Regions from separate parts of the Streptomyces sp. WAC00040 genome, predicted to be linked through region 4. Evidence: riboswitches for the same ligand, from Rfam matches in the RefSeq annotation. Region 4 holds a riboswitch; each other region holds the start of a gene.
What was found. A riboswitch is a leader RNA that binds a small molecule or an ion and turns the genes downstream of it on or off. The one in region 4 is predicted to bind cyclic di-AMP.
Positions count from the first base shown of each region.

Region 1: linked by a shared signal. The riboswitch ahead of MDN94_RS17160 (M23 family metallopeptidase) and the one ahead of MDN94_RS04320 (transglycosylase family protein) in region 4 are both predicted to bind cyclic di-AMP.
Region 2: linked by a shared signal. The riboswitch ahead of MDN94_RS22780 (M23 family metallopeptidase) and the one ahead of MDN94_RS04320 (transglycosylase family protein) in region 4 are both predicted to bind cyclic di-AMP.
Region 3: linked by a shared signal. The riboswitch ahead of MDN94_RS27565 (C40 family peptidase) and the one ahead of MDN94_RS04320 (transglycosylase family protein) in region 4 are both predicted to bind cyclic di-AMP.

Region 1 covers NZ_JAKQZE010000001.1:3,722,137-3,727,989, reverse strand. The annotation lists gene MDN94_RS17170 (HPr family phosphocarrier protein) at 108-389, shown strand; gene MDN94_RS17165 (GntR family transcriptional regulator) at 578-1,255, opposite strand; gene MDN94_RS17160 (M23 family metallopeptidase) at 1,693-2,487, opposite strand; cyclic di-AMP (ydaO/yuaA leader) riboswitch at 2,501-2,663, opposite strand; gene MDN94_RS17155 (M16 family metallopeptidase) at 2,889-4,277, opposite strand; gene MDN94_RS17150 (M16 family metallopeptidase) at 4,274-5,629, opposite strand; gene MDN94_RS17145 (DNA gyrase/topoisomerase IV subunit A) at 5,844-5,853, shown strand, end outside.
Region 2 covers NZ_JAKQZE010000002.1:750,519-756,371, reverse strand. The annotation lists gene MDN94_RS22800 (STM4013/SEN3800 family hydrolase) at 1-73, shown strand, start outside; gene MDN94_RS22795 (STM4012 family radical SAM protein) at 70-1,446, shown strand; gene MDN94_RS22790 (STM4011 family radical SAM protein) at 1,455-2,327, shown strand; gene MDN94_RS22785 (SGNH/GDSL hydrolase family protein) at 2,796-3,587, opposite strand; gene MDN94_RS22780 (M23 family metallopeptidase) at 3,756-4,691, opposite strand; cyclic di-AMP (ydaO/yuaA leader) riboswitch at 4,694-4,872, opposite strand; partial or broken gene MDN94_RS22775 (alpha-galactosidase) at 5,390-5,853, opposite strand, start outside.
Region 3 covers NZ_JAKQZE010000003.1:473,584-479,436, forward strand. The annotation lists gene MDN94_RS27555 (ATP-dependent Clp protease proteolytic subunit) at 1-629, shown strand, start outside; gene MDN94_RS27560 (hypothetical protein) at 637-945, shown strand; cyclic di-AMP (ydaO/yuaA leader) riboswitch at 1,281-1,443, shown strand; gene MDN94_RS27565 (C40 family peptidase) at 1,447-1,923, shown strand; gene MDN94_RS27570 (LysE family translocator) at 1,957-2,586, opposite strand; gene MDN94_RS27575 (LysR family transcriptional regulator) at 2,670-3,614, shown strand; gene MDN94_RS27580 (ATP-binding protein) at 3,692-4,123, opposite strand; gene MDN94_RS27585 (8-amino-7-oxononanoate synthase) at 4,344-5,489, opposite strand; gene bioB (biotin synthase BioB) at 5,636-5,853, shown strand, end outside.
Region 4 covers NZ_JAKQZE010000001.1:952,648-958,500, reverse strand. The annotation lists gene MDN94_RS04340 (SurA N-terminal domain-containing protein) at 1-247, shown strand, start outside; gene MDN94_RS04335 (nucleoside triphosphate pyrophosphohydrolase) at 270-1,265, shown strand; gene MDN94_RS04330 (cytochrome P450 family protein) at 1,262-2,515, shown strand; gene MDN94_RS04325 (transglycosylase family protein) at 2,657-3,619, shown strand; cyclic di-AMP (ydaO/yuaA leader) riboswitch at 3,972-4,109, shown strand; gene MDN94_RS04320 (transglycosylase family protein) at 4,114-4,797, shown strand; gene eno (phosphopyruvate hydratase) at 5,111-5,853, shown strand, end outside.

The DNA of each region.
Region 1 (5,853 bases), 2.8 Mb from region 4:
CTGAGGGGGCCGACGGCGGCCCGCACCCCGGCAGGGTGGGCGGGGAGCACGCCGGGACACATGAGAGACTGGTCTAGACAACCCGCTAAGACTTGAAGGGCAACACCATGGCTGAGCGCCGCGTCAATGTCGGCTGGGCCGAGGGCCTTCACGCCCGCCCCGCGTCCATCTTCGTCCGTGCCGCGACGGCTGCCGGCGTCCCTGTGACGATCGCCAAGGCCGACGGCAATCCGGTCAACGCGGCCTCGATGCTCGCCGTGCTCGGCCTGGGCGCCCAGGGTGGCGAGGAGATCGTCCTCGCTTCCGACGCGGACGGCGCGGAGGCGGCCCTCGACCGCCTGGCCAAACTGGTGGCAGAGGGTCTCGACGAGCTTCCCGAGACGGTCTGAGGACGGTCCGGGCCCGACCGGCCTGACGCCCGCCGCCATTCACAGAAAAACCGCGGTGTTCCGGATCCGGAGCACCGCGGTTCTGCATTTCAGGACCGCGTTCGGCATTTCGCCTTCGGAGGTCGGACGGAAAAGTAAAACAGGGAAAAGGCCGACCCCATCACGCCTTCTTTTGTATACGCCCTCTGTTAATTCCGGCCGCTCGTGGTGTTTACGGCATGTTGCGAAGTCCTCACCCGCACGGTGCGGCGCAGCCGGTGCGCCGTGGCGGCACGCTCGGCGTGCGCGGCCGTCAACGCGCGCGCCCGCTCCGCGTCACCGCGCGCCACGGCGTCGACGATCGCGCCGTGCTCGGCCCACGACTCGACCGGGGCGAGAGGCTGCTCCACCGAGTACATCCAGGCGATCTTGTGCCGCAACTGGGTCAGCAGCGAGGTCAACCCGGGACTGTCGCAGGACTGCGCGAGCGTCTCGTGGAACCAGGAGCCGAGCGAGCGCAAGTCCTCGCCCTGTCCCCGGCGCGCCCGCTCCTGACCGAGTCTCACCAGGCCGCGCAGCACCCGCAGATGCGCTTCCGTGCGGCGTTGCGCGGCGCGCGCAGCGCCCAGCGGCTCCAGAAGCATACGGATCTCCAGGAGGTCGGCGGCCTCCTGCTCCGTCGGCTCCGCCACACAGGCGCCGGCGTGCCGGCGGGTCACGACGAAGCCCTCCGACTCCAGGGTGCGCAGCGCCTCGCGGACCGGGACGCGGGAGACGCCATAGCGGCGTGCCAGGTGTTCCTCCGTGAGCCGGCTGCCGCGCTCGTGGACCCCGGAGACGATGTCGTCGCGGATCGCCGTGCATACCGAGTGCGCGGGAATACGCATGACCGAACCTCCGCATTGATCCGAGCGAAACGCAGCCGATTGACGCGTGTTCCCGTGACTCTATTGCAATGAACGCGTTTTTCCGACGCCAGGGTGAAAACCATGGAAGTCTCTTGACGGAGACGGCAATCACTCAATGGCCGAAACGCCGCGGAATGCGCAGAAGGCCCCCGGCCAAGCCGGGGGCCTTCGAAGACGAAGCGCGGGGCGCCGGACGGTGGGCGCGGCGCGGCTCGACCAGCCTCAGATCCGCGGCCGCATCTCGGCCGGCAGATCCGTGACGGCAAGGTCGCGCGCCGAACTCGGCCCGCGGCCGCCGGGACGGCGCCATGAGTGTGGCGCAGGCCCAGGCGCGGCGGGGACGAGGGCGACGGACATGGGCCCGAAACCGGCGCGGGCGCGGGAACGGTGGGCGCGGTCCCGGGTGCGGCCGAGGGTCAGACGTTGACGCCGCGCGAGCGCAGGTAGGCGACCGGGTCGATGTCGGAGCCGTACTCGGCGGTGGTCCTGGCCTCGAAGTGCAGGTGCGGCCCGGTCGAGTTGCCGGTCGAGCCGGACAGTCCGATCTGCTGGCCGGGGGTGACCTGCTGACCGACGGAGACGCTGATGGACGACAGGTGGCCGTACTGGGTGTACGTGCCGTCGTTCATCCGGATCACGACGTTGTTGCCGTACGCGCCGCCCCAGCCCGCCTCGACGACGGTGCCGGAGCCGACGGACACGACGGAACTGCCGGAGGCGGCGCGGAAGTCGACGCCGGAGTGGCTGCCGGAGGACCAGAGGGCGCCGCCGGTCCGGTACCCGGTGGTCACGTGCGAACCGGCGATCGGGAGCCGGAAGGAGTTCAGCCGCTTGCGCTCGGCCTCGCGGGCGGCGCGCTCCTTGGCCTCGCGGGCCTCCTTGGCGCGCGCCTCGGCCTTGCGCCTGGCTTCCGCCTTCGCCTCGGCCTCGGCCTTCGCCTGCGCCCTGGCCTTGGCGGCGGCCTCCTGGGCCTCTCTCTCCTGGGCGGCGGCCTGGTCGGCTATCTCGTCGGCGAGCGACCCCATGGAGACGATCTGGGTGAGGCCGGTGTCCTCGACGGAGGGGGCCTCGGTGTCGGCGGCGAGCGCCGGGGAGGCGAGGGTTCCGATGACGCCGGTGGTGGCGAGGGCGGCGACGCCGGCCAGGTTCGCGCTCCTGCGCGTCAGGCGGCTCGGGGCACGATGCTTCCCGGTGGCACGGGTGAACGCCATGAAGAGGCTGGTCCTTTCCTTCCTTCTCGCCTACCGGGTTAGCTGACGGGTTCGGAGCAGGAAGGTCTCCTACGGCCCCCTCCGCACGGGCGAAGGAGGGCCGATTCACCCCAGGGACTACGTGGGTCCCCGGCTCCCCAGGCTCGCGCCTGACGGGGACTCGGCGATGGCTGCCCGATGCCGCGGGCGCGACGATCTCCAGGCGGACAGCCGGACCGACGCTAGGCAACCCGTTCGTCAATCACCAAACAGACAGCCCGTTTTGTAGCGCATACCACAGGGCAGACAGGCATTCAGTCCTGCAAATCGGACATAGAACGGAACCCCGGCAAACGATTCGAAGCCGGGGTTCCGTTTTCACGCGATGCGCGTTTTGAGTCGTCCCGCCGGGCGGCGTCCGATCAGCCCGTGACAACCCTCACTTCACCGATGCCGAGGGCCTTCACCGGCTCCTCGATCTGCGACGCGTCGCCGACGAGCACCGTCACCAGCCGGTCGACCGGGAAGGCGTTGACGACCGCCGCGGTCGCCTCCACCGTGCCCGTCTCCGCCAGACGCACGTACATCTGTGCCTGGTAGTCGTCCGGGAGGTGCTGCTCGACCTGGTCGGCCAAGGTGGCCGCCACGGACGCCGCCGTCTCGTACTTCAGCGGGGCGACGCCCACCAGGTTCTGCACGGCGACGTCCCGCTCGGCGTCCGTGAGCCCCTCGGCTGCGAGCGTGCGGAGCACCTTCCACAGGTCACCGAGCGCCGGACCGGTGTTGGGCGTGTCCACGGAGCCGCTGATGGCGAGCATCGAGGCGCCGGAGCCGTCCGGAGCGGAGCGCAGCACCTGGCCGAAGGCGCGCACACCGTAGGTGTACCCCTTCTCCTCGCGCAGCACCCGGTCGAGGCGGGAGGTCAGCGTGCCGCCGAGGCAGTACGTGCCGAGCACCTGCGCGGGCCAGACACGGTCATGGCGATCGCCACCGACGCGGCCGATGAGGAGCTGCGTCTGCACCGCACCAGGGCGGTCGACGATGACCACACGGCCGGTGTCGTCAGCGGTGATCGCGGGCACCGGGCGCGGGTCCGCCTTGTCGCCCGTCCACGCCCCGAGCGTGTCGCCGAGGACGGCGTCCAGGTCGATACCGGTGAGGTCGCCGACGATCACCGCGGTGGCGGTGGCGGGCCGTACATGCGCCTCGTAGAAGGCGCGCACGGCGGCCGCGTCGATCCGCGCGACCGTCTCCTCCGTCCCCTGGCGCGGCCGGGAGACGCGCAGCTCGGCCGGGAAGAGCTCCTTGGAGAGCTGCTTGGCGGCCCGGCGGCCCGGGTTCGCCGTCTCGTGCGGGATCTCGTCGAGGCGGTTGCGGACCAGCCGCTCGACCTCGCCGGCCTCGAAGGCGGGGGCGATCAGTGCCTCGGAGAGCAGCCCGAGCGCCTTGTGCAGCCGGGAGACCGGTACCTCGAGGGAGACCCGGACGCCGGGGTGGTCGGCGTGTGCGTCCAGGGTGGCGCCGCAACGCTCCAGTTCCGCTGCGAACTTCTCCGCGGAGTGCTTGTCCGTGCCCTCCGACAGGGCGCGCGCCATGATCGTGGCGACGCCGTCGAGACCCTCCGGCTCGGCGTCCAGCGGAGCGTCGAGCGAGATCTCGACGGCCACGACCTGCTGGCCGGGACGGTGGCAGCGCAGCACCGTCAGTCCGTTGTCCAGCGTGCCGCGGTCGGGGGCCGGGAAGGCCCAGGGCCGGGCGGTGCCCGGGGTCGGCTGCGGGTGGAAGTCCATGGTCACGGCAGCGTCGCTCACTGGTCCGTCCCCTCCTGCTCGTTTCCGTCGGCCGCTTCGGTCTCTTCTTCGGCGACCGGTTCGTAGACCAGCACCGCCCTGTTCTCCGGGTGCAGCCTGGCCTTGGCGACCGCCTGCACCTCCTCCGCGGTGACGTCGAGCACCCGCTGGACGGCGGTGAGCGCCAGCTGCGGGTCGCCGAACAACACCGCGTAGCGGCAGAGTTCGTCGGCGCGGCCCGCGACCGTGCCGAGACGGTCCAGCCACTCGCGCTCCAGCTGAGCCTGGGCGCGCTCCATCTCCCCCGGCGTCGGGCCCTCGGCCGCGAACCGGGCCAGCTCCTCGTCGACGGCCGCCTCGATCTGTGGCACCTCGACACCGCCGGACGTCTTCACGTCCAGCCAGCCCATCGACGGTGCGCCCGCGAGGCGCAGCAGGCCGAACCCGGCCGCGACGGCTGTCCGGTCGCGGCGCACCAGGCGGTTGTGCAGGCGGGACGACTCGCCGCCGCCGAGGACGGTCAGCGCCAGGTCGGCGGCGTCGCACTCGCGGGTGCCGTCGTGCGGGAGGCGGTACGCGGCCATCAGGGCGCGGGCGGGGACCTCCTCGACGATCTCCTCGCGCAACTGCGCGCCGATGTTCTCCGGGAGGGTGCCCTCCCGCGGCGGCTGCTTGCCGCTGTGGGAGGGGATGGACCCGAAGTACTTCTCGATCCAGGCGAGCGTCTGCTGCGGATCGATGTCCCCGACGACCGACAGCACGGCGTTGTTGGGCGCGTAGTAGGTGCGGAAGAAGGCGCGCGCGTCCTCGAGGGTCGCCGCGTCCAGGTCGGCCATCGAACCGATCGGGGTGTGGTGGTAGGGGTGGCCCTCCGGGTAGGCGAGGGCGGTCAGCCTCTCGAAGGCCGTGCCGTAGGGCACGTTGTCGTACCGCTGGCGTCGTTCGTTCTTGACGACGTCGCGCTGGTTCTCCATCGACTCGTCGTCGAGGGCCGTCAGCAGCGAGCCCATGCGGTCGGCCTCGAGCCAGAGCGCGAGCTCCAGCTGGTGCGTCGGCATGGTCTCGAAGTAGTTGGTCCGCTCGAAGCTGGTGGTGCCGTTCAGCGAGCCGCCGGCCCCCTGGACGAGTTCGAAGTGACCGTTCCCCTTCACCTGTGCCGAACCCTGGAACATCAAGTGCTCGAAGAGGTGGGCGAGTCCCGTACGGCCGTTGACTTCGTGGCGGGAACCGACGTCGTACCAGAGGCAGACCGCGGCGACCGGGGTCAGGTGGTCCTCGGAGAGCACCACGCGCAGGCCGTTGGCCAGGCGGTGCTCGGTCGCTGTCAGGCCGCCGGAACCGGTCGGCGCTGTGGCCGTGTGACCCATGGGCATGTACGTCCCTTCGATCGCGAAAACTCAGAGGTGCTGCCGGACCTGCCACTGTATGCAAGCGCGCTGACACCTGGCGAAGTTCCCGTGCCGCGATCTGCGCCGTTCCACCCGCGGGGCGGGCTCGAAGAAGGGTCGCGGTCGGTGTTGTCAGCGGGACGGTCCACAATGGTCGGCGTCAGATGCCCACCTGGTACGTGAAGGAGCAGCAGCCGCGATGGCCCGCC
Region 2 (5,853 bases), on a different contig from region 4:
CGGTCACCGCCTCGGCCACGAGGCCGTCTGGACCGTCCCCTACGCCCACTTCTTCCTCGAGGCCTCAGCATGAGCACCCGCGCGTCGACCCCCGTGACAGCCCCCGCGGCCCCCGCCGGCCCCGGCTCTCCGCGCCCCTACCAGAGCTACGTCTACGCCTATCCGCACAAGACGGCCTACCGGCCCCTTGAGGACCGGCCGGCGCTGCGTGAACTGTGGGCACCGGAATCCAAGGACTCTCTGTCCCTCTATCTGCACATCCCGTTCTGTGAGGTCCGGTGCGGTTTCTGCAACCTGTTCACCAGGATCGGCGCCCCTGACGAGCTGACCGGGCGTTACCTGGACGCCCTCGACCGGCAAGCGGTCGCCGTGCGCGAGGCCCTCGGGGACGGCGCCCCGGTGCGTTTCACGGCAGCCGCGTTCGGCGGCGGTACGCCGACGTTCCTGACGGCCGGGGAACTGGAGCGGCTCTGCGACATCGCCGAGAAGCGGATGGGCGCCGACCTGAGCGCGGTGCCGCTGTCGGTGGAGACGTCGCCGGCCACGGCGACCGCGGACCGGCTGGCCGTGCTCGCCGAACGCGGCACGACCAGGGTCAGCATCGGCGTGCAGAGTTTCGTCGACGCGGAGGTGAGGGCCGCGGTGCGGCCTCAGCGCCGTGCCGACGTGGAGGCCGCGCTCGGCCGGATACGGGACGCACGGATCCCCGTCCTCAACATCGACCTGATCTACGGCATCGACGGTCAGACCGAACGAACGTGGCTCTCGTCGCTCGACGCCGCCCTCGGCTGGGAGCCGGAGGAGCTGTATCTCTACCCGCTGTATGTGCGCCCGCTGACCGGTCTGGGCCGGCTGGGGGCGGCGGGTGACGCTGCCTGGGACGAGCAGCGTCTGCGTCTGTACCGCGCGGGCCGCGACCATCTTCTCGCCCGCGGGTACGAGCAGGTGTCCATGCGTATGTTCCGCCGCGCGGGCGCGCCGCCGTCGGCCTCCGACGACCATGCCTGCCAGACGGACGGCATGATCGGGCTGGGCTGTGGCGCCCGCTCCTACACGTCGTCCCTCCACTACTCCTTCGACTACGCCGTCGACATGGGTCAGATCCGCCGCATCATCGACGACTTCGCGGCGACGGAGGACTTCTCCCGGGCGGAGGTGGGCCGGCGGGTCGACGAGGACGAGGCGCGCCGCCGGCACCTTCTGCAGTCGCTGCTCCAGGCCGAGGGGATGGACGTGGCCGGCTACCGCGAGCGGTTCGGCGCGGCTCCCGCCGGCCATTTCCCGGCGGAGCTGGAGCGGTTCGCCTCCCGCGGCTGGCTCGACGCGGCCGCCGCGCCCGGCCGGTTGAGGCTGTCGCCCGAAGGGCTCGCCCATTCCGACGCCCTGGGCCCCGAGCTGTTCTCGCCCGCGGTCCGGGCGGCCATGGCCTCGTACGAGCTGAAGTGAGCGGCTCCATGGATCTGACCGTGCTGTACCGGGGCCCGCTGTCGTCGTGCGACTACGACTGCCCCTATTGTCCGTTCGCGAAGCGCCGCGACAGCCCGGAGCAGCTGCGCGCGGACCGTGCCGCGCTGGAGCGCTTCTCCAGGTGGGCCGCAGGGCAGACCGGGGACCGGCTGTCGGTCCTGTTCACGCCGTGGGGCGAGGGGCTGGTCCGTTCCTGGTACCGCCGGACCCTGACGGAGTTGTCGCACCTGCCGCACATCCGCCGGGTCGCGATCCAGACGAACCTGAGCTGCCGGACGGACTGGCTGGCGAAGGCGTGCCCGGAGACCCTCGCCCTGTGGTGCACCTTTCACCCCGGTCAGACGCCTTACGACCGGTTCATCGACAAATGCAGGGACCTGATACGGCGGGAGATCCGTTTCAGCGTGGGCATCGTCGGCTTCCCGGGCCATCTGGAGGAGGCGCGCAGACTCCGCGCCGACCTGCCCGGCCACATCTATCTGTGGGTGAACGCGCCCGAGGGACGCGAGCTCTCCGAGGCGGAGGCACAGGCCTGGACGGAACTGGACCCGCTCTTCCCCTACAGCCGTCACCCGCACCGCTCCGCGGGGCTGCCGTGCCGCACGGGCGAGAGTGTCGTCTCGGTGGACGGCGAGGGGACCGTGCGCCGCTGCCACTTCGTCCGCGCCGAGCTCGGCAATCTCTACGACGGCTCGTACCGCCGCGCGCTGCGCCCCCGCGCCTGCCCCCTCGCCGTGTGCGACTGCCACATCGGGTACGTCCACCTGGAGACGCTGCCGCTGTACGACGCCTTCGCCGGCGGAGTCCTCGAACGGATCCCGTCGCGCATTCCCCCAGCGGTCCCGTCCGCCCTCGCCTAGGAAGCGCGCCGACCCGTGGGCAGACGGGTTTCGTCGGGTCCGTCGCTGCCGGCGAGGTGGGGGCGCCCGCATCGCACCGGCATGCGCAGGGCTGGGGAGTCTTCGCCCTCATGAAGCGTTGATGCTCCCGTCCCGTGCGGTCCCGGACGTCACGCCGTCGGGACCCGCACGAGACGTTGCTACGCGCCTGGGCGGCCGGGTTCACGACGGCCGGTGCCACGGCGGTGCTCGCGCTGCCGCACCTGGCGACCGGCCGCACGGGCCCTCCCCCCAGTGGGCGCGCGGCACGCCCGGGACGGCCGATGTCGGTGAAAGCGAGGGTGGCGACGGCGACCAGGGGCCAGCAGGGCCGGGCCAGGGGCGTGGGCCGCCGACGTTGTCCTGGGCGGTGCGGAAGTCCGGCTGTTGCCGGGCGGTCCGCCACACCGGCGCCGCCTCGGCGGTCCGGGCACCGGACCGCCTTGCGTCTCAGAGCGGCAGCAGGTCGGGGCGCTTGGCCTCCACATGATCGCCGGAGCTCTCGCCGCGGAGTCGCCGCCCGATCCAGGGCACCAGATACTCGCGCGCCCACTGGATGTCGTCCCGGCGCACCTCGAGCGTCCCTCGCGGGGGCAGCGGCGGCCACTGCTGGTCGGGGTCGGCGGGCACCTCGATCCCGAGGACCTGAGCGGCGCGCAGCGCGACCCTGGTGTGCCCCTCGGGTGACAGGTGGAGCCGGTCGGCGTCCCAAGCGCGCCGGTCCTGGACGGACTTGAGCGACCACAGGTCCAGTACGGGGCACCCGTAGCGGTCGGCGATGGCCCGTACGTGGGCGGTGTACGTGGCGATCTTGCCGCGCAGATGCCGCAGGACCGGCACGTCCCGGGTGTCGAAGCCGGTGGTCACCATGACGGTGCCGACCGAGCCGGCGAGGTCGGCCACCGCGCGTTCGAAACGTTCCGCGACGTCGTCGGGGTCGGAGCCGGGCCGGATGATGTCGTTGCCGCCGGCGCAGAAGGTCACCAGGTCCGGCGCGAGCTCGCGCGCCCTGGGCACCTGCTCCTCGACGATCTGATCGAGGAGGCGGCCGCGTACGGCGAGGTTGGCGTACCGGAAGGAGTGCTCCGGCATCCGGTCGGCGAGCAGGACGGCGAACCGGTCCGCCCATCCGACGAATCTCCCGTCGGGCCCCGGGTCCCCCACGCCCTCGGTGAAGCTGTCACCGATCGCCGCGTACGACCCGAATACGCCACTGTTCTCTGTTCTCGAATCGTCTGCCACGGGAGCACATCTTTCCTTTACTGATGTGACCTACGCGACCGTAAGGCGGGGTTGACGCGCCGTGATCTTTACCACCCGTCAAATTCCGGCCGGGCGGAATACGCGGAAGCCCCCGCTCCGCATGATGCGGAACGGGGACTCACCGGTGGACCGGCGCGACCGGACGACTCAGAGGGAGACGCCGTGCTCGCGCAGGTAGGCCAGCGGGTCGATGTCCGAACCGTACGAGGGTCCGGTGCGGACCTCGAAGTGCAGGTGGGGACCTGAGGAGTTGCCGGTCGAACCCGACAGTCCGATCTGCTGACCACCGGTCACCGACTGCCCGCTGGAGACGGCGAGCGAGGAGAGGTGGGCGTACTGGGAGTAGGTGCCGTCCGTGTGCTGGATGACGACCTCGTTGCCGTATGCCCCGCCCCAGCCGGCGGAGACGACGGTACCCGCGCCGATGGCCTTGACGGAACTGCCGGTGGGGGCGGCGAAGTCGACACCGGTGTGGTAGCCGCTGGACCACATGGCACCGGAGGCCCGGTACGGGGTGGTGACGCCCGCGTCGACGGGGGCACTGAAGCCGGAGCCGGACGCAGTGCTCGCGGCCTTCTTGGCGGGGGCCGCGGCCTTCGGCGCCTCGGCCTTGGGGGCCTCGGCCTCCGGCGCGGCGGACCGCGAGTCGTCGCGCGACGGGCGGGTCGGGGACTCGGAGCGGGGCTCCGGGTCGTTCGTAGCCTTGTTCTTCGCGCCGATCGTCAGCTCCAGACCAGGGTGGATCAGCGACGGGTCGGCACCGATGACACGGCGGTTGTCGTTGAAGAGCTGCTTCCAGCCGCCGCGGACGTCCTGCTCGTCGGCGATCTTCGACAGGTAGTCCCCGGCGACGACCGTGTAGGTCTTGGGGGCCTTCTTGGCGGTCGGCGCCGCCGCGGTCGCGGAGGCAGGGGCCGCGGCGGCGGTCTTCTCCGCTGCGGCCGGGGTCGCGGCCGGGGCGGCATTGGCCGTGGTGGCGCCGAACAGCGGGAGCGCGATGGCGGCGCCACCCGTACCGGCGACGACGAAGCCGCGGGTGATCGGGTTGGTCTTGGGACGGCGGTGCTTACCCTTCGCGGGCATGGCGCATTCCTCTCCGGCGCCTGCGAGGTGAGCTGTCGGGTTCGGGCTGGAGATGCCCGGTCGCACACTTCATGCGACTTCACCCCAAGCCGTCCGGATTGTCCGGATACGGCGTACTACCTGGGTCCCCCGCTCCTGCCACGCGTGGATAGGTTCGAATTCCGGTCGGCGGCAGGATTAGGCGGTCCGTCCGGATTGAGCGTGACCGTAGGCGAGTCGGGCAGCGTGGGACAAGCCACGATTTTCCACGATCAATGACCGGCGCCTCGCCCGCACCGATTCCCGGTCACCCTCCGTCGACAAAGGGCGGCCAATCGCCTTGCCGACCAAGGAATTCACATCAGCGCCGCGGCCACAGAACGTCACGGATATGACGCTGCTCACGGGCCGGGGCCCATCTCCCCTTCTTACGGGGCACGTTATACGCAACCATCCAATTCGGACAGAAGGATCATTTAGCCACCTAGTCCCGCACTTGCCCATCAAATCCCGCCACTCTTGCCCCACTTCGCCGTCCGGCGGCTGAAGCCGTGGCACCTGTCACTTCCGGCTCCCCGGACCGGGGGCTCCCTCCCATCGCCTCCCCCGCGCCTCCCGCGCTCCGCCGGTTTCCGCGCAACTGGCCGACCGACCCCCTTTTGCAATTCCCCTGCCCGCTTACGCGTAAGGCGAATTGGAACCGGTGGATCACATCCGCCCCGGAGCCGGATCACGGTGGCGTCGAAATCGCCCTCAGCCCGGTGTGAATTCCGTGGTCAAGCAGCACCCCGCGAGGGCGGACCGCTCCGGCGCACACACGTAGGCCGCCGTCGCCTCCACACCGCGCAGCCGGAGCGCCGGCGGGCGCTCGCCGTAGCGCTGGGGCTGGAGCAGCGCGAGCACCACCGCCTCCTCGCCCCGTACGCACTGCACGGCGCCGAGACCGCCCTGCGGGCCCGCAGCCGGTACAGCTCGCCGTGCTGGACCAGCGGCCTGATCTCCTTGTAGAGCCGGACCCGGTCACGCGCCTCCGCCGGCTCCGCCTCGCTCCAGGCCGAGAGGTCCCCCCGACGTCCAGCAAGCCCGCCATGGCGCTCACGAACCAAAAGCGCAGACTGCTGCGGCGACCGTTGAGCTGGACGCCCGGGCTGTCGGTGACCCGTGCCGCCACGACCCGGGCCGG
Region 3 (5,853 bases), on a different contig from region 4:
GTCCGTCCGCCCGCTATGTCCTGCCGGAGCTCACGGAGCGCACGTCCTTCGGGACCCGCACGCTCGATCCGTACTCGAAGCTCATGGCCGAGCGGATCGTCTTCCTGGGGACCGCCGTCGACGACACGGCGGCGAACGACGTCATCGCGCAGTTCCTGCACCTCGAGTACGAGGCTCCCGACCAGGACATCTGCCTGTACATCAACTCCCCCGGCGGATCACTGAGCGCCATGTCCGCCATCTACGACACGATGCAGGTCGTCATGTGCGACGTGGCGACGACCTGCCTGGGCCAGGCGGCCTCCACAGCGGTCGCCCTGCTTGCCGCGGGCACTCCCGGCAAGCGCATGGCCTTGCCCGGCGCGCGGATCGTGATGCAGCAGCCCGCATACGAGGAGCCGTTGCGCGGACAGCCGTCCGATCTGGAGATCCACGCCGCCGAGTTGCTGCGACTGCGTGAGCAACTCGGCTCGATGCTGGTGCGCCACACCGGCAACGACCTGGACCGCATCACGGCCGACCTGGAGCGCGACAAGATCTTCGACGCCACCGCGGCGAAGGAGTACGGCCTGATCGACCATGTCGTCGCGAGCCGCAAGCTCTCGGCCGTGCCACCCACGGCGAGGTGAGCGCGGGATGCTGCCGCCCGAACCGCCGCCACTTCCGGCACTGACCCGCGCCGAGGCAGAGTTCGTCGACACCTACCTCGAAGTCGTCGACCTGCTCGGCAGGATCAACCCCGCCCGCACCACCCATACCTACGGGGCCCTGCGCGCCGCGCAGGCGCTGGTCGGGCGGGCCGCCGCACTCAAGGACGCCCTGACACTCATGCACATCCGGGGGGAGAACGAGGTGTACACGGACACGCTGACCAAGGCGCTGCGCGTCCTGGACGGCGAGCGCAGGACCAACCGGCTGACCATGCCTCCCGTTTCCACGAGTTGACGGACGTTCCGATGCCGCCCGCCGACACGGCGCGCGACACCCGTACCCCGTTCGGTGGAGCCTTGCCCAAGTTGTCGCAAGGCCCCGGACTTGCATCGGCGGGACCACCGATCTGGCGCAATGAGGCGCTTCAACTGCTGGTACGGGACGGGTCCGGAGCGCGGGAGAAGGGGTCCGAGATGCCTGCCCACCCGAAAGGTCCAGTCGTGATCAGCTTCACAAAAGCCGTTTCAACTCGGAAATCGGACATCGGTGGGTAACGATCCGTGAGACGACAAGCCCCCGCCACCTCGACGGGGCGGTCCGGGCGGACGCTGAATCCTGTCGCCGCACCGGATGTCTGGTCGACGGAATTGCATCGGCAGGAGTGGAGGACCCAGCAGTACGGCGTGACCGGTGATCCCGGCCGCGCCTTGGGGTGAAGCCGCTGCGGCGGCCGGGCGTCTTCGCCGTCCGAACCCGACAGGTCACCCTTCACAGGCGGCTGACGAAGGGTTGCGCATGACTGCGCAGATGCATCTCCCCCACCTGTTCTCACGGGCGGGGGCCGTATCGGCACTCACCATCGCCGCCGTCGGCGGCACGCTTCTGGCCCCGGGCGGCGCTGTTGAAGCGCATGCGATCAGCAGCCACGCGAGCAAGGCGCTCAAGGTGGCCGCGTCGAAGAAGGGCTCGCCGTACCGGTACGGCGGCACGGGCCCGTCCCGCTTCGACTGTTCAGGGCTGACGCTCTATTCGTACAAGAAGGCGGGCAAGAAGCTGCCCCGCACCGCCCAGCAGCAGTACAACCGGACCCGTCATATCTCCGCCTCGCGTCGACAACGCGGTGACCTGGTGTTCTTCCATGCCGGCGGTGCCGTCTACCACGTGGGGATCTACGCCGGGAACGGGAAGATCTGGCACTCGCCCAAGACAGGTGACGTGGTCCGGCTGGTCAAGATCTGGACGAAGAGCGTCAAGTACGGCCGCGTGCGCTGACGCGCCGCCAGGTCCTGTGGGACCTGGGTGGAGTCAGTGCGCGGTCGACCGGATCAGCAGGGCCGCGCCGAGCGTGGTCAGCGCGCCTCCCGAGACGCCTTCGACGGCGCGGGCGGTCCGCGGCCGGCGCAGCCACCGGCCGAGCCCGTCGACCATCAGCGCCACCGCCGGGAACCAGAGCAGCGCGATCAGCACGATCGTGCCGGCCAGCAGCAGTGTGCGCGGCATTACGGCCGCGCCGTCGGGAACGAACTGCGGGAGCAGGCTCAGGAACAGCACCGGCGCCTTCGGGTTGAGGACGTTGGTGAGAAAGCCCTGCCGCAGGCCGCGTCCGACGCCGTACGGGGCCGCGGTCCGCGGATCTGCCGGCTCCGGGCACGGGCGCAGTGCGGCGTGCAGCGAGCGGACCCCGAGATACAGCACATAGGCACCGCCCGCTGCCTGCAGCGTCCGGTGGAGAACGGGCGCGGTGGCGAGTACGGCGGCGAGTCCCGCCACGGCCAGGGCCGTGTGGACGAGCAGCCCGCCGGCCACTCCTGCCGCGCAGGCGACACCGGCGCGGCGTGAGGCGACCGCGTTGCGCATGACGACCGTGAAATCGGCGCCGGGCATGGCGACCATGCCTGCGGCGACCCCGATGAAAGCGATGAGCTGTCCGTCCATGCGTCCCAGCGTGGACGCCCGCGGCCCTTAACGTGTACTTGCGATCTCTGCAGGGAGGTCTGAAGCAACGCTTAAGGGGTGGCATGTACGACCCGACCCGGCTGACGGCTCTCGTCGCCGTGGCGGACGCCGGCTCCATCACGCGGGCCGCTGCCCGGCTCGGGTACACGGCTCCGGCGCTCTCGCAGCAGATCGCCAAGCTGGAACGGGAGGCCGGGGCAGTCCTCCTCGTGCGCTCGCACCGTGGCGCACGGCTGACGGCGGCCGGCGAGCTGCTCGCGGAACGCGCGCGCCGGGTGCTGGACGAGATGGCCCGGGCGCGCCATGAGCTGGCGGGGCTCACCGGCCTGGCCGGCGGCCGGCTCCGGGTCGGCACCTTCACGACGGTCGGGATCCATCTGCTGCCGCCCGTGCTGAGCGCCTTCCGCCGCGCGCATCCGGACGTGGAGCTCACCGTCGCCGAGTACGAGCCGCCCGGCGGGGTCACGGCCGTGGCCACGGGTGAGGTCGATGTGGCGCTGACCCATGCCTATGAGCCGGCCGAGCCGGCCGCCGCGCCGCAGGGGGTAGTGGTCGAGGCCCTCCTGGTGGAGGAGTTGGTGCTCGTGACCGCTCCGGGGCATGTGCTCGCCGACGATTCCGGCCGGCTGCCCGTGGGCGACCTGGCGGGACAGCCGCTGATCAGCAGCGCGCCGTCGCATCCGCCGCGCAAGGGGGTGGAGCGTGCACTCGCGAGCGCCGGCGCCACACCTACCGTGGTCTGTGAGTCGCCGGGGTACGCACTGGTGTGCGCGCTCGTCAGCGCGGGACTGGGGGTGGCCGTCGTGCCGGAGATGGTTGCCGCGATGGCTGCGACGCCCCTGCGGGTAAGGAAGTTGGAACCTGCGTCGTTCCGCAGGACGATCTCGGTGGCGCACCGGGGCGAGGAGTCGGGTCCGGCCGTTCGGTCGCTGCGGGCGCTGATGCGCGGCGCGTTCGCAAGGGCGGGCAGCAGGGCACGGTCCGTCCGCGAAGAAGGGCCTGTTTGAGCCGGGACTGTTCGAAGCACGGGCTGTTCGAGCCGCGGGCTGTTCGAGCCGGCAAATCGTTTCTGGCGGGTCGGCGGTCAGCTCTGCACGGGCACGGACCAGGGCAGTGCGATCCAGACGGTCTTTCCCCCCTCCTCCGTGGGCATGACGGACAGCCGGCCGCCGTACTCCGCGGTGAGCGTACGGATGATGACCATGCCCCGCCCGTTGTCCTGCCGGACGGCGGCGGGCAGCCGCTGAGGCCAGCGCGGATGGCTGTCGGTGACACCGATGCACAACTGCTCGTCGCACTCGAGGCGCAGATCCACCGTGAAGGTCGGAGACTGGCCGAAGGTGTGCTGTACGGAGTTGGTGGCGAGCTCGGAGACGATCAGCTTGACGGTCTCGACGGTCTCGGCATCAGGCTCCAGCCCCCATTCGCACAGAACATCCGTGACATATCTCCTGGCGGCGGCTACCGACGCCGGATCGCTCGGCAGAGTGGCGGATGCTTCTTGGTGGTCTGCCATGACGGCGCTGTCCCTTTCCCACCGCGGCCGGGCTCCGACTCGTAGCGGATGAAACGCGGGAACGGCCACGGATTACGCTTCTGCGTCAGACTGCCACTTATCGTCCGTCAGTGGCGCCGATCCACCGAGAGACGCACATTTCTGTCGCTCGATGCGGTGAACTCTGCTACGGCAGACCGTATTTACGGCCACCGACCGGAGGCAGCGGAGCACTCCCGGCTCAACTGCCGGGTGCGGTCCGGATGATCGTGGAGAGCGCCGTTCCGATCTGCCGATCCGTGAGATCCGCCCTGGCGGTCAACCGGATCCGGGAGATCCCGTCAGGTACGGACGGCGGCCGGAAACAGCCGACGACGAGTCCGGCGTCGCGGCAGTCCGCCGCCCAGCGCAGCGCCGCATCCGGGGACGGGGCCTGCACAGAGACGACCGCCGCGTCCGGGCGGGCCGAGGTCAGTCCGGCGTCGGTCAGCCCGTGGTGCAGCGCCGTCGCGACCTCGCGCGCCCGTCCTGCGAGCCCCGGTTCGCGGCGCAGCACCCGCACGCTCGCGAGTGCCGCGCCGACCGCCGCCGGGGCCAGGCCGGTGTCGAAGATGAAGGTGCGGGCGGTGTTGACCAGGTGGTCGATGACGGGGGCGGGCCCGAGGACCGCACCTCCCTGGCTGCCCAGCGACTTGGAGAGCGTCAGCGTGGCGACGGTCCCGGACGCGCCCGCGAGGCCGGCAGCGTCCAGGGCGCCGCGGCCGCCGTCGCCGAGGACGCCCAGCCCGTGCGCGTCGTCGACGAGGAGCCCGGCACCGTGCTCACGACAGACGTCCGCGAGGCCCTGCAGCGGTGCGGCGTCGCCGTCCACGGAGAAGACCGAGTCGGTGACCGCGAGGGCGCGCCGGCCCGGGTGGGCCTCGAGTGTCTTGCGCACGGCCTCGACGTCGGTGTGCGGGACGACCGCCGTCTCCGCGCGTGAGAGCCGGCAGCCGTCGACGATGGAGGCGTGGTTGCCCGCGTCGGAGACGACGAGGGCGTCACGGCCGCTGAGCGCGGTGACCGCGGCCAGGTTGGCCGCGTAGCCGGAGGACAGGACGAGGGCGGCCTCGAAGCCGCAGAAGTCGGCGAGCTCACGCTCCAGTTCGGCGTGCAGTTCGGTGCTGCCGGTGACGAGCCGGGAACCGGTGGCCCCGGCGCCCCACCGGCGGGCGGCCCGCACGGCGCCTTCGGTGACCTCGGCGCGGCGGGTGAGGCCGAGGTAGTCGTTGCTCGCCAGGTCGAGGAGGGCACTGTCGGCGGGGCGCGGCCGAAGGGTGCGGACCAGACCCGCCCGCTCGCGTCGGCGCGACTCCTCGTCGATCCAGTGGAAAGGATTCCTCGGCATGGCGGTCCGGTCCTTTTTGTAGGCAGCGGACAGACCCTAGCCGGGCGGGCCCGGGTACCGGGTGTGGCCATGCACACACCTCGAATCGCAGGTGTTGTGGGCTTCCTCCTTGGCCGGGGCCTGTGCGGTAGGCCAGGATCGGCGCTATGGACCTGCTGAACACACTGGTGGAGAAGGGGCTGCGGCGCGAGCTGCCGACCCGCGAAGAGGCGCTCGCCGTGCTGGCGACCTCCGACGACGATGTGCTCGATGTGGTGGCCGCTGCCGGCAAGGTGCGCCGTCAGTGGTTCGGGCGGCGGGTGAAGCTCAACTACCTGGTCAACCTGAAGTCCGGCCTGTGCCCGGAGGACTGCTCGTACTGCTC
Region 4 (5,853 bases):
GGTCGAGAACGCCGTGCGCCGCGACATCCTGGTCGGCAAGATCGCCACCGCGATCGGCGCGGCGAACAGCCCCGAGGGCCAGCAGCTGCTGAACGAGGCATTCACTGCCGCCGCGAAGGACCTCGACATCGACGTGAACCCCCGCTACGGCGCCTGGGACGACGCGAAGCTGGAGCTCGGGACCTACAAGGCGCCCTGGATCACGCAGGTCTCGCGGGAGGCACAGCCCGTCGAGGCGGGTGCGTAACGGCGGGAGGTAGGTTCGGGGTGTGACCACCGAAGCACCCGCCGTCGGCCGTATCGTCCTGCTCACCGCCAGCCACCGCGTCGCGCCCGGACTGCTGTCCTGGCCCGCGTGGCGGACGCTGCACGCCGCGGACCGGGTGCTGTGTGCGGATCCGCACCACCGGCAGCTGTCGTACCTGCGTGAGGCCGGGGTGACCGTGGAGCATGCCGCGCCGAGCGCGCAGGAGCTCGTGGACGCCTGCGCGGGAGGCCGCACGGTCGTCGTGCTGGTCTCCGGCGAGGGGGAGCCGGCCCTGACCGACGGTCTGGCCCGCCTCGGCGGGTCCGGCCGGGTGGCGATGCCGGACCTGGAGCTGCTGCCCGGTGCGTACGACCTGCCCGGCGCACGCCTGCTCGACCTCGTCGAGGTCATGGACCGCATCCGCCGCGAGTGCCCCTGGTCCTCGCGGCAGACCCACAAGGGCCTGGCGAAGTACGGCATCGAGGAGGCGTACGAGCTCGTCGAGGCCATCGAGGACGGTGACCGCGACGAGCTGCGCGAGGAGCTCGGGGACGTACTGCTCCAGGTCGTCTTCCACGCGCGGATCGCCGAGGAGGGCGGCCCCGGGGAAGAGGACGAGCCGTTCTCGATCGACGACGTCGCGGGCACGATCGTCGAGAAGCTGATCCACCGCCATCCCCATGTCTTCGGTGAGGAGACCGCCTCGACGCCCGAGGAGGTCAAGGCGCACTGGCTGCGCACCAAGGCGATCGAGAAGCAGCGCGCGTCGGTGACCGACGGTGTACCGCTCGGCCAGCCGGGCCTCGCGCTGGCGGCGAAGCTTGCTTCCAGGGTCCGTACGGCCGGCCTCGATGTCCCTGTCCCCGCCGGGCAGGGCGTCGGCTACGAGCTGCTCGCCCTCGCCGTGCGTGCGGAGGCGGCGGGCGTCGACCCCGAGGCGGCGCTGCGTGCCGCCGCCCGCGCGTACCGGGACGCGATCCGCGCGGCGGAGGGCCACCCCGGTAACGTCGAGGGGTGAACGACCCGACCGACCGGAACGCCGCTCCCGAACTCTTCACCTGGGAGTTCGCGACCGACCCCTACCCCGCCTACGCCTGGCTGCGCGAGCACTCGCCGGTGCACCGGACCCGGCTGCCCAGCGGAGTGGAGGCATGGCTGGTCACCCGGTACGCCGACGCCAAGGAGGCCCTCGCCGACCAGCGGCTCTCGAAGAACCCAGCGCATCACGACGAACCGGCGCACGCCAAGGGGAAGACAGGCATCCCGGGCGAGCGCAAGGCGGAGCTGATGACGCATCTGCTGAACATCGACCCGCCGGACCACACCCGGCTGCGCCGGCTGGTCTCCAAGGCGTTCACCCCGCGCCGTGTGGCCGAGTTCGCGCCGCGAGTGCAGGAGCTGACGGACCGTCTCATCGACTCCTTCGCGGCGAAGGGGGAGGCGGACCTGATCCACGAGTTCGCCTTCCCGCTGCCCATCTACGCCATCTGCGACATGCTCGGCGTCCCGCGCGAGGACCAGGACGACTTCCGTGACTGGGCGGGAATGATGATCCGCCACGGGGGCGGTCCGCGCGGCGGCGTCGCCCGCTCGGTGAAGAAGATGCGCGGATACCTCGCGGAGTTGATTCACCGTAAGCGGGAGGAACCGGGGGACGACCTCATCTCGGGACTCATCAAGGCGTCCGACCACGGCGAGCACCTCACCGAGAACGAGGCCGCGGCGATGGCCTTCATCCTGCTCTTCGCCGGCTTCGAGACCACCGTGAACCTCATCGGCAACGGTGTGTACGCGCTGCTGCGCAACCCCGGCCAGCGCGAGCGCCTCCAGGCGTCGCTCGCCGCGGGCGAGAGCGAGCTGCTCGCCACCGGCGTCGAGGAACTGCTGCGCTATGACGGCCCGGTGGAGCTGGCGACATGGCGGTTCGCCACCGAACCGCTCACCGTCGGCGGGCAGCGGATCGCTGCCGGCGACCCGGTCCTCGTCGTGCTCGCGGCCGCCGACCGCGACCCCGAACGCTTCGACGCGCCGGACACGCTCGACCTGTCCCGGCGTGACAACCAGCATCTGGGGTACGGACACGGCATCCATTACTGCCTCGGCGCGCCGCTCGCCCGGCTCGAGGGGCAGACCGCGCTCGCCACGCTGCTCCGCAGAATGCCTGACTTGCGGCTTGCGGGAGATCCGGCCGATTTGCGGTGGCGTGGGGGACTCATCATGCGTGGATTGCGCACTCTGCCCGTTGAGTTCACACCCGAAACAAACTGACGCAGCGTCAATTCTGTGACTTTCACGTGATCTCCGCTGCATCGACTTGTGACTCGCGTTCGAATACGGCTACGTTCACCGTCGACTCGGCACGCAACAGCAGGCCGCAGGTTTCTCAGCTGTCACGCGAAAGGCAACCGCATGCTCTCCGGGAACGGACGACACCGCCGACCCCGCCAGGCTCCGGCCCTCATCGTTGCGGCAGGGGTGACCGGTTCGGCCATCGCCATTCCGCTGCTCGGCGCGGGCTCGGCCTCGGCCGCGGACGCGAGCACGTGGGACCGCGTCGCGGAGTGCGAGAGCGGCGGCGCCTGGAGCGCCGACTTCGGCAACGGCTTCTACGGCGGACTCCAGTTCTCCGAGGAGGTCTGGGTCGCGTACGGCGGCACCGCGTACGCGCCGAGCGCCGACCTCGCCAGCCGCTCGCAGCAGATAGCGGTCGCCGAGAAGGTGCTCGCCGCCGAGGGCCCGCAGGCGTGGCCCGCGTGCGGGCCGCTCGCGGGGCTTGTCAACGACGGCACGGACACCGGCGTCGACCCCGGCATCCTGCCGCTGCCGCAGCAGAGCGAAGCACCGGCCGTGGAGCCGTCCGAGGACGCCTCCGGCAGGGACACGCCGGCCGACGACACGGACAGCGGGACCATCGAGGACTCTTCCGGCGGTCCGGGCGGGACCGGAGCGCCGTCCCGTGGCGCCGGTGACGCGCCGGACTCCACGGACGGGACCACCACGGCTCCGGAGGCTCCCGGCGCGTCGGACGGCGCCACGGGCGCGGCTCCCTCCGACGGCGCCACGAGCGGCGGCGGCAAGCACCGCGGCGCCCCCGCCGACAGCGAGGCAGAAACGGGCAAAACGGAAAAGGGCCGCGAAAGCGGCCGTCATGCCTCACGTGGTGACAGTTCAGGTCGAAACGGTGCCGATGAGGCAACCCGCCCCGACACCTACACCGTTCAGCCCGGCGACAACCTGTGCGACATCGCCAACGAGAAGGACGTGCCCGGCGGGTGGCCGGCGCTCTACGAGGCGAACCAGGAGGCCGTCGGGGCCGACCCGGACCTCATCCGGCCCGGTCAGAGCCTCGATCTCGGCCTGAACCGGGGCTAGTTCGCGTAGCGTTTCGCCGGCTTATGTCCGTTGTGTGCGAGTGAGACAAGGGTCTCTTTGCTGCAACTGCAGCAAACAGCCCTGCGAATTCGCCCACTCCGCCCCTCACCTGCGAAAACGGACACTCATGGGTGGCCGGTTCGGGCGATTTCTCCCCGATGTTCGACTTTGAACATCGGGGAGTCGTGTGTCTACCGTCTGAACCGTTCGCCATCGCGGGCACCGTCGACCGATACGCCGAATCCTGCCGTCGGTCGGGGGGAACAGTCGTCGCTCAGAGCGCCGAAGGCAGGAGCGGGGGACCCAGGTAAGTGCCGGGCCCGTGAGCCGGGACAGCGAGAGGCCGACCGTACGTCGAGGTCGGCCGGACCGTGGAGACCGGCGGAACGGAACCGGCTGGGGGTGAAGACCGTGCGTCAGTGACGTGCGGCCGGGCAACTCACAGGCCCGAACCCGACAGCTCACCTCGCAGGCGTCGGTGAGGAGATAGCTCCATGCTGCGTTCTTCCGGCAACGCCAAGCACCGCCGCGCTTCCCGGGCGACCCGTATCGCCGCCTTCGTCGGCATCACCGGTGCGGCCGTCGCCGCGCCGCTGCTCGGTGCGGGCACCGCCTCCGCCGCCACCACGGCCGAGTGGGACGCCGTCGCCCAGTGCGAGTCCGGCGGCGACTGGTCCATCAACACCGGCAACGGCTACTACGGCGGCCTGCAGTTCTCCGCCTCGACCTGGGCCGCGTACGGCGGCACCGCGTACGCCGCGACCGCCGACCAGGCGTCCAAGTCCCAGCAGATCGAGATAGCCGAGAAGGTCCTGGCCGGCCAGGGCAAGGGCGCCTGGCCGAGCTGTGGCGTCGGCCTGTCCAACGCCTCCAACGACGCCGGCTCCGTCGAGGCCGAGCCCACCCAGCCGGCCCAGGAGCGCGCCGAGGCCCCCACCACGCGCTCCGAGCGCGCCGAGGCCCCGGCGAAGAAGGCCGAGAAGCCCGCCGCCGCTGCCGAGGCCAAGTCCTTCAAGAAGGGCGACGGCGAGTACAAGGTCAAGGCCGGCGACACCCTGAGCACCATCGCCGAGGCCGAGAAGGTCAAGGGCGGCTGGGAGAAGCTCTTCGAGCTGAACAAGGACATCGTCGAGGACGCCGACGTGATCCACCCGGGTCAGCAGCTCCACCTGAGCTGACCCACCCCTTCCTCCCACGGTCCGGCGGTCGTGGGAGGCCACCCGTCTTCCGTACGGGACCCGAGCACCCCGGTCCGGCGCACCTTCCCCCCCGAACGCGCCGGGCCGGGGTTCGGTCCGTCGAGGGCCAGGGCCCGAATGCCGGTTACCCGCAGGTAGATACCGCCCTGTTTGCCCCGTCCCAAGGGACTTGATGCCCTTTTTCGTCCCAGGGGGCGGGCATCGGCAGGCCTTTGCCCCCGAGGCGGTTAGGCTCTTGCCGCAAGGCCAAGCAGACCTCTGCACTTTTTCTCGCGTCACATCCCAGAAGGAGATGCTCGTGCCGTCCATCGACGTCGTCGTAGCCCGGGAAATCCTGGACTCCCGAGGTAACCCCACGGTCGAGGTCGAGGTTGGCCTCGACGACGGCAGCACGGGTCGTGCTGCAGTTCCGTCCGGCGCCTCCACCGGTGCGTTCGAGGCTCTCGAGCTTCGCGACGGTGACCAGAACCGCTACCAGGGCAAGGGTGTCGAGAAGGCCGTCCTCGCCGTCATCGAGCAGATCGGCCCGGAGCTCGTCGGTTACGACGCCACCGAGCAGCGGCTGATCGACCAGGCGATGTTCGACCTGGACGCCACCCCGGACAAGTCCTCCCTCGGCGCCAACGCCATCCTCGGCGTCTCCCTCGCCGTGGCGCACGCCGCCTCCGAGGCCTCGGACCTGCCGCTCTTCCGCTACCTGGGCGGCCCGAACGCGCACCTGCTGCCCGTTCCGATGATGAACATCCTGAACGGCGGCTCGCACGCCGACTCCAACGTGGACATCCAGGAGTTCATGATCGCGCCGATCGGCGCCGAGTCCTTCTCCGAGGCCCTTCGCTGGGGCACCGAGGTCTACCACACCCTCAAGAAGGTTCTGAAGCAGAAGGGCCTGTCCACCGGTCTCGGCGACGAGGGCGGCTTCGCGCCGAACCTCGACTCCAACCGCGCCGCCCTGGACCTCATCCTCGAGGCCATCAAGGAGGCCGGTTACGCCCCGGGCAAGGACATCGCGCTCGCGCTCGACGTCGCCGCGTC